DNA from 2 places in the Wenzhouxiangella sp. XN24 genome. Region 2 is predicted to be linked to the other one. Evidence: riboswitches for the same ligand, from Rfam matches in the RefSeq annotation. Region 2 holds a riboswitch; the other holds the start of a gene.

Region 1 (3,403 bases), on a different contig from region 2:
GGGCGAGCCGGAGTCGCCGACCGAGGCCGAGCGGGCGATCGCCCGGATCAGGGCGTCGCAGGCCGCTCCGGACAAGGTCTCGCGACGCCGGAGTGCGCCGCCGGTGGAACCACCGATGCACATGAGCAAGCGGTCCATCTCGGATCGTGAGCCGCCGCGCTCTGACTCGCTGGCCCGGGCGGCCGGCCTCGCGGCGCGGCGTATGGGCCTGGAGGAGACCCTGCGGGAGCTCGGCAACGAGTCCGGGGTCGTGGAGCGGGAGGAGATGGTGCAACTGCGGCTGACGCCGTGGGCGACGGTTTACGTGGACGCGCGCGAGCTGCGCCGGCTGGGGCCGGCGGACGCGGAGGCGCTTGGGAAGGCGCTCGCTGAGGCGCTGCGCGAGGCAAGGATGACCCGAGGAGAACGGAAATGAACAGGGAACTGAAGAACGAACTGAATCTGGTGATGACGCCGGCGCGCGCTGCGGTGCTGGCCGATCATCGCAGCACGGTGGACGTGCTGGTCCGCGTGCAGGCGCCGCCCCAGCCCGAGAAGGACCGCCCCGCACGCGGCCCGGTGCACGTGGCGCTGGTAGTGGATCGCTCCGGCAGCATGTCGGGCAAGCCGCTCGCCGAGGCCAAGCGCTGTGCGCGCATGGTGGTGGACGGACTGAACCCGGGGGACAAGGCCGCCATCGTGATCTACGACGACTCGGTCGAGCGCCTGACCGAGCTGCTGGGCATGGACGAGCGCGACACGCTGCGACGTGCGATCGACTCGATCGGCTCAGGCGGCTGCACCAACCTGCACGGCGGCTGGCTGGCCGGCGCCGAGACCCTCGCGCCGCACACCGGCACGGGCATCCTGTCGCGCGTGATCCTCCTGTCGGACGGCCGGGCCAACAAGGGCATCACCGATGTCGGCAGGATCACCGAGCAGGTGGCGCAACTCGCGGACGCCGGCGTGACCACCTCGACCTACGGCCTCGGGCATCACTTCAACGAGGAGCTCATGACCGCGATGGCCGATGCCGGCCGCGGCAATGCCTACTACGGCCAGAGCGCGGACGACCTGGCCGACCCGTTCCAGGAGGAGCTGGCGCTGATGGGCGCGCTGTGCGCCCGCGAGGTGGAGTTGCTGGTGGAGACCGCGGCGGGCGTTTCGGCCAAGGTGCTCAACGGCTACCGGCGCGGCGCGCGCGGCGGCTGGCGCCTGCCGGACGTGGCGTACGAGGGCGAGGCCTGGGCCGTGCTGCAGCTCATCGTCGAGACGGGTACCGCGACGGCGGGCGAGGTGCGCGACCTGGTGAAGGTGCGCGCGGCCTGGCGTGACCTCGACGGGGTCGAGCACGAGACGAGTCGAGAATCGCTGGCGCTGCCCGTGATGCCGGCGGCGGCTTATGCCGCGGTGGCCGAGGATCCGCTGGTGCGCCGGCGCGTCGACGAGTTGACGGTGGCGGGCATGCAGCAGACCGCGCGGGAGGCGGCACGCCGGCACGACTGGAACGCGGTGAACCTGGCCCTCGCGCAAGCGCGACAGTTGGCGGCCGACAATCCGTGGCTGCAGGGCGTCGTCGGGGAGCTCGAGGAGCTCGCCCGCCAGCGCGACGAGATGATGTTTGCCAAGGAGGCGATGTACAGCGCGCGCCGCGTGAGCAGCCGGCTGGCGCCGGTGAACGAGTGTCGGGATCCGGGCGACATGGATGCGCCCGACTACCTGCGCCGCAAGCGTGCGCAGGGCAAGGCCGAGCCGCGGCGGCGGGACCCGCGGTAAACGTGATGCCCCGGTGGCTCATCTCCTGAGCCACCGGGGCGGCACACTGGTTCCAAGCCTGCAGCTTGCTTAGCGCCGCAGGCAGATTTAAATTCGATCACGCATCAAGAGTGAGCTGACGCTCCGCCAACCTGCCCGACCCGGGCAAGGTGGCTGCCCCGAAAGGGGGATGTGGCCGACCCAGGCAACGAACCGGGTCCATTCCACAACGCGCGTCAGTTTCCTTTGCAACGACAACGCATTGGAGGCTGGACCCATGACTACTCGTACCTTCCCGGCAATTGATCTCGACTACCGTCCCGCCGGCTACTTCCGTCCGCAGTCACTGGAGGACTATGTCCTGTCGCGGGTGAAGGGCGCGGTGGTGAAGGCGCGCCTGCGCGAGCTGCTGGCGTCCAACGAGCATGACGAGGTGGCGCAGCTGTTGCGGGAACACGGCGTGCCCGAGGAGGAGTGCCGGGCGCTCGGCGGCGTGCACCCGCTCCTGATGGGCGGCAACTATCTCCCGGGCTCCGATTCCGGGGAGGTCGAGATCGCGCGCATCTTCATCCACTCGACCACGGGCGACGTGACCGCCGTCTACGCCCGCATGGCCGGCCCGCAGATCCACTACCGGGTGGTGGACGAGTACGGCGGCGATACGCTCCAGGGCAAGACGACCTGCGAGTCGACCCGACCGCTCACGCTCGGCGATTTGTATGACTTCTTCACGAGCGCCTGGCCGTTCCACGAGGTTCTCGACATGAACTTCGAGGGCGACACCGAGAGCATGCTCGGCTTCTTCGTGGCGGAGTCGGACTTTTATCCGGAGCTGGATGCGCTGTGCCGGGTGAGGGTGGTGGAGGCGTTTCCGGTGTTGGAGGAGGAGGGGGAGTGAATTCCTGGACGCGGTCTTAAACGTTGGCCAGGGGCGTGTACGATGCCGGGCCCGAGGACGACTATCGAGCCCTGGTCATCAGGACGAACGTTGAGATTTTCTATCTGGCGAAGGGTGTCGTCGTCCCGATCACGGAGTCCGAGGCACAGCGGATTGTCGAGAATCCGTTCATGTACTACTTCTCAACGGCGCTGAAGCTTCATTTCAGAATCGAGCGTGCCAAGTTCATCTGGCGGGCCATGGAAGCCCCGCCAGCGCGAGAATCGTCGCACTAGCGCGAGAATCGCGACCTGTTCAGCTTCATCTGTAGCTGCAAGCATTGTCAGTAGCCATGCCGCTCTTATGCGTGACACCGGTCGTCGGCGCCATGCTTCCATTGATTGCCGCAAGTTAGCAAGATTGCTAATATCCACCGTGATCTTCGAGATCGAGTACTACCATCCGAAGGTCCTGGCCACGATCGAGGGTTGCCTGAGTGAAGTACCACCCCGTGAAGCACGATCACAAGGCGTTCATCGAGCGCGCGCGGAAGCGGAAAGGGTTCTCCGAGGACTACGAGAACCTGGAGATCGAATACCAGGTCGCAGACCAGCTGCTCAGGGCTCGAGCGCGTGCTGGCCTTACCCAGGACGCCGTGGCAGAACTCATGGGCACCACAAAGAGTGCGATTTCCCGCCTCGAAGCGGCCGGCAAGCACGCGCCGTCCCTGAGCACCCTCAAGCGTTATGCGCATGCCGTGGGCTGCAAGCTGGAAGTGAGGCTTGTGCCTGA
Region 2 (3,403 bases):
AGATCTCGTGATCCTCGCTGTCATAGGGATAACGGCTCGCCATAATGCGTAGCGCGGCCTCGCTCTGCACGGCAACGAAGTCCTCGTAGTCGTCGACTTCGAACAGCGCCTCGACGGTGTTGACCACGCGCCAGACCACCACGGCGGAAATGTCGATGGGATTGCCGTCGCGATCGTTGACCTTGGAGGGCCGGCCGTGCGTCCTGGTCTTCTCCTGCACGATCTTGCCGGCGGCGTCCTTCTTCTCCGGGGTCGAAAGAGCGCCGGTTTCGAAGTTGCGTACGCGCAGCGACAGCTTCTTCTTGCTGAAGAAGGGATTGACCCAGAAAAAGCCGGACGCACGCACCGAGCCCTTGTACTCGCCGAACAGCAGCAGCACACGGGAATCATTTGGCGCGATCGCCATGAAGCCGAAGCCCATGGCGAACCCGATCGTCAACATCACCAGGCTGCTCGCGATGTGCCAGCCGGAGGCGCCAGCCTGCAGGGCATGGAAGAAGTACCAGGGACCGCCGACCAGCAGCGCGGCGGTGACGACCAGCGGCAACCAGCCCGACAGCGGGCGATATTCTCTTTCCTGAACCATGGCTTTTCCCTCGATGAGCCGGTGATGTCAGTATGATATCACTCTGTTATCAAGGGTACTAGCCTGCCGCCACGGCCGCCAGTGGCCTCTCCGTAGCGCCGAGCGCGCGCTCCAGCGCCGCCTCGAGGTCGGCCGCCAGGTCCGCGGCGTCCTCTATTCCGACCGACAACCGCAACAGGGCGTCGCTGATGCCGGCGACGCAGCGCGCTTCCGGATCCATGGCGGCATGCGTCATGGACGCCGGATGCGCGACCAGGCTCTCGACCCCACCCAGCGACTCGGCGAGGAAAAACAGCTCGAGACCGTCCAGGAAAGCGCGCACCGCGGGCTCGCCGCCCGCCAGTTCGAAGCTGAGCATGCCGCCGAACCCGGACTGTTGCCGGCGAGCCACGTCGTGCCCCGGATGCCCGGGCAGCCCGGGATAGTGGACGCGGCTCACGGCGGCATGTCCGCACAGCAACTCTGCCAGCACCCCGGCATTCTCTCCATGACTGCGCAGCCGCGCATGCAGCGTGCGGATGCCGCGCAAAGTCATGAAGCTGTCGAACGGCGCACCGGTGAGCCCGAGGCAATTCGCCCACCAGTCGAGCCGCTCATGCAACTCCCGGGTCCGGGCAACCACCGCGCCGCCGACCACGTCGCTGTGGCCATTCAGGTACTTCGTAGTGGAGTGCAGGACGATGTCCGCGCCGTGCGCCATGGGACGCTGCCAGCCGGGGGACAGAAACGTGTTGTCCGCGACGAAAAGCGTGCCCGACTCCGCGCACAACCGGCCAACGGCATCGAGGTCGGTGATCCGCAGCAAGGGGTTGCTCGGCGTCTCGACCAGGATCATGCGCGGCTGCGCGGCAAACGCTTCGGCCAGCGATGAATCGTCGGACTGGTTGACGAAAGTGACGCGAAACTGTCCCCGGGCCGCCAGGGAAGACAACAGCCGATGAGTCCCGCCATAACAGTCGTGCGGCGCCAGCAACAGGTCGTGCGGCTCGAGCAACTGGCAGATCAGCGTGATCGCCGCCATGCCCGAACACGTGACGACGCTGCCGGCCCCGCCCTCGAGGCCGGCCAGCGCTTCGCCGAGCGCATCGCGTGTCGGGTTGCCCGAGCGCGTGTAGTCGTAGCGCCGCTTGTCGCCATAGCCGGCGAAGGTGAAGTTCGAACTCAGGTGGATCGGCGCCACGACGGCGCCGTGTTCGGCGTCGCGGCCGAGGCCGGTGCGTACGGCGCGCGTCGCCGTTGCGGGTGTCTTCATTCCAGGTTCTCCATGTTGCTCTTTAAATACGCGTCGTTCAGGGCCCGGGTGACCCTGCGGAGAACGCCGGTGAAAGAATCGCCTGTGCTCCTGCCCCTCGCCTGGCGGGCGGAGCCGTCCGGCAACCCATCTCCCGGTGACCGCCTCGGTTTCGACCGTGGCGCTCCCCGCAGGACTTGGCACCAGTGCGGAACGTGTTCCGCAGGTTGCCCCGGCATCGTCGGGCCTGTCCCTCCGCCGGTCTCGATGAGTGCTGCAGCTGCTGTATGTTTTTTGCGGTTTACTGTTTCCTCTGGTGCCTGGTGAGCCCGTCGGGCGTTCAGGCGATGGCGCGGCGGACCGCGGCGTCGTCGTCCAGTGCGGCGGCGATGGTCGCCGCCATGTCGCGGGTCGTGATCGCGGGCGCACCCGGCGCCACGAGATCAGCCGTGCCGATCCCCCGGGCGACCGTCTCCCAGGTCGCCTGCTCGACCGCGGCCGCCTCGGCCTCGAGACCGAGCGAATGGCGCAGCATCATCGCGGCGCTCAGGATCGCCCCGCAGGGGTTGGCGATCCCGCGGCCGGCGATATCGGGCGCCGAACCGTGGATGGGCTCGTAGAGCCCCGGTCCGGAATCGGCCAGCGACGCGGACGGCAGCATGCCGATGGAGCCGGTGATGACCGAGGCCTCGTCGGTGAGAATGTCGCCGAACATGTTTTCCGTCACGACCACGTCGAAGCGTGCCGGCTGCTGGATGAGCTGCATTGCCGCGGCATCCACGAGGGCGTGCTCCAGGCGGATCCCGGGAAACTCATCCCTCGCGACACGCGTGGCGGTCTCGCGCCAGAGACGCGAAGTCTCCAGTACGTTGGCCTTGTCGACGGACGTCACGTGACCGCCGCGCCCGCTGGCAAGCCGGCACGCCAGGCGCACGACGCGCTCGATTTCTTCGCGGGAATAGCTGCACAGGTCCGAGGCCGAATCGGCGGAGCGCGTCTTGTCGCCGAAATAGATGCCGCCGGTGAGTTCGCGGACGAACAGGATATCGACCCCGGCGAGCAGGCGGTCCTTCAGGGGCGAGGCCGCGTACAGGGCCGGATGCGTGGCGACGGGACGCAGGTTGGCGAACACTCCCATCGCCCGCCGCAGTTCCAGCAGCCCCTGCTCGGGGCGCACTCTCGCGGCCGGGTCGGACCACTGCGGGCCGCCGACTGCACCGAGCAGCACGCCGTCGGCTGACAGGCAGGCGGACAACGTCTCGGCGGGCAGCGGCGTGCCGCCGGCATCGATGGCGCAACCGCCGATGTCGGCTTCGCGGAACTCGAACTGGTGGCCGAAGCGTCGCGATACGGCATCGAGCACGGTGCGCGCGCCCGCGACGACTTCCGGACCGACGCCGTCCCCGGGCAGCAGCGTGATCACGCCCGGCATGCGCGCGCCTCCTCGAAGCGGGCGATATCCGCCTCGCGGCTGATCAGCCAGCCGAGCGGATCGACCCCGTGGAGCATGCAGTGGCGGGCGAAGGGCTCCACCTCGAAAGAGGCGACTTCGCCCGTGGGAAACTGCAGCTCGCAGCTGCGCAGGT

The links. Region 2 has a riboswitch for S-adenosylmethionine ahead of metB (cystathionine gamma-synthase). Riboswitches for the same ligand answer to the same signal wherever they lie in the genome.
Region 1: it holds a riboswitch for S-adenosylmethionine, as region 2 does, so the genes downstream of both, G6032_RS06530 (hypothetical protein) here and metB (cystathionine gamma-synthase) in region 2, are expected to answer to the same signal.

The regions. Positions count from the first base shown of each region.
Region 1 is NZ_JAAMFG010000030.1:73,565-76,967, reverse strand. Features, by position in the region: gene G6032_RS06540 (MerR family transcriptional regulator) at 1-415, shown strand, start outside; gene G6032_RS06535 (VWA domain-containing protein) at 412-1,755, shown strand; SAM-I-IV-variant riboswitch at 1,852-1,957, shown strand; gene G6032_RS06530 (hypothetical protein) at 2,012-2,632, shown strand; gene G6032_RS06525 (hypothetical protein) at 2,668-2,907, shown strand; gene G6032_RS06520 (helix-turn-helix transcriptional regulator) at 3,123-3,403, shown strand, end outside.
Region 2 is NZ_JAAMFG010000028.1:22,970-26,372, forward strand. Features, by position in the region: gene G6032_RS04460 (SPFH domain-containing protein) at 1-586, opposite strand, end outside; gene metB (cystathionine gamma-synthase) at 645-1,838, opposite strand; SAM riboswitch class I at 1,962-2,091, opposite strand; gene leuB (3-isopropylmalate dehydrogenase) at 2,158-3,249, opposite strand; gene leuD (3-isopropylmalate dehydratase small subunit) at 3,237-3,403, opposite strand, start outside.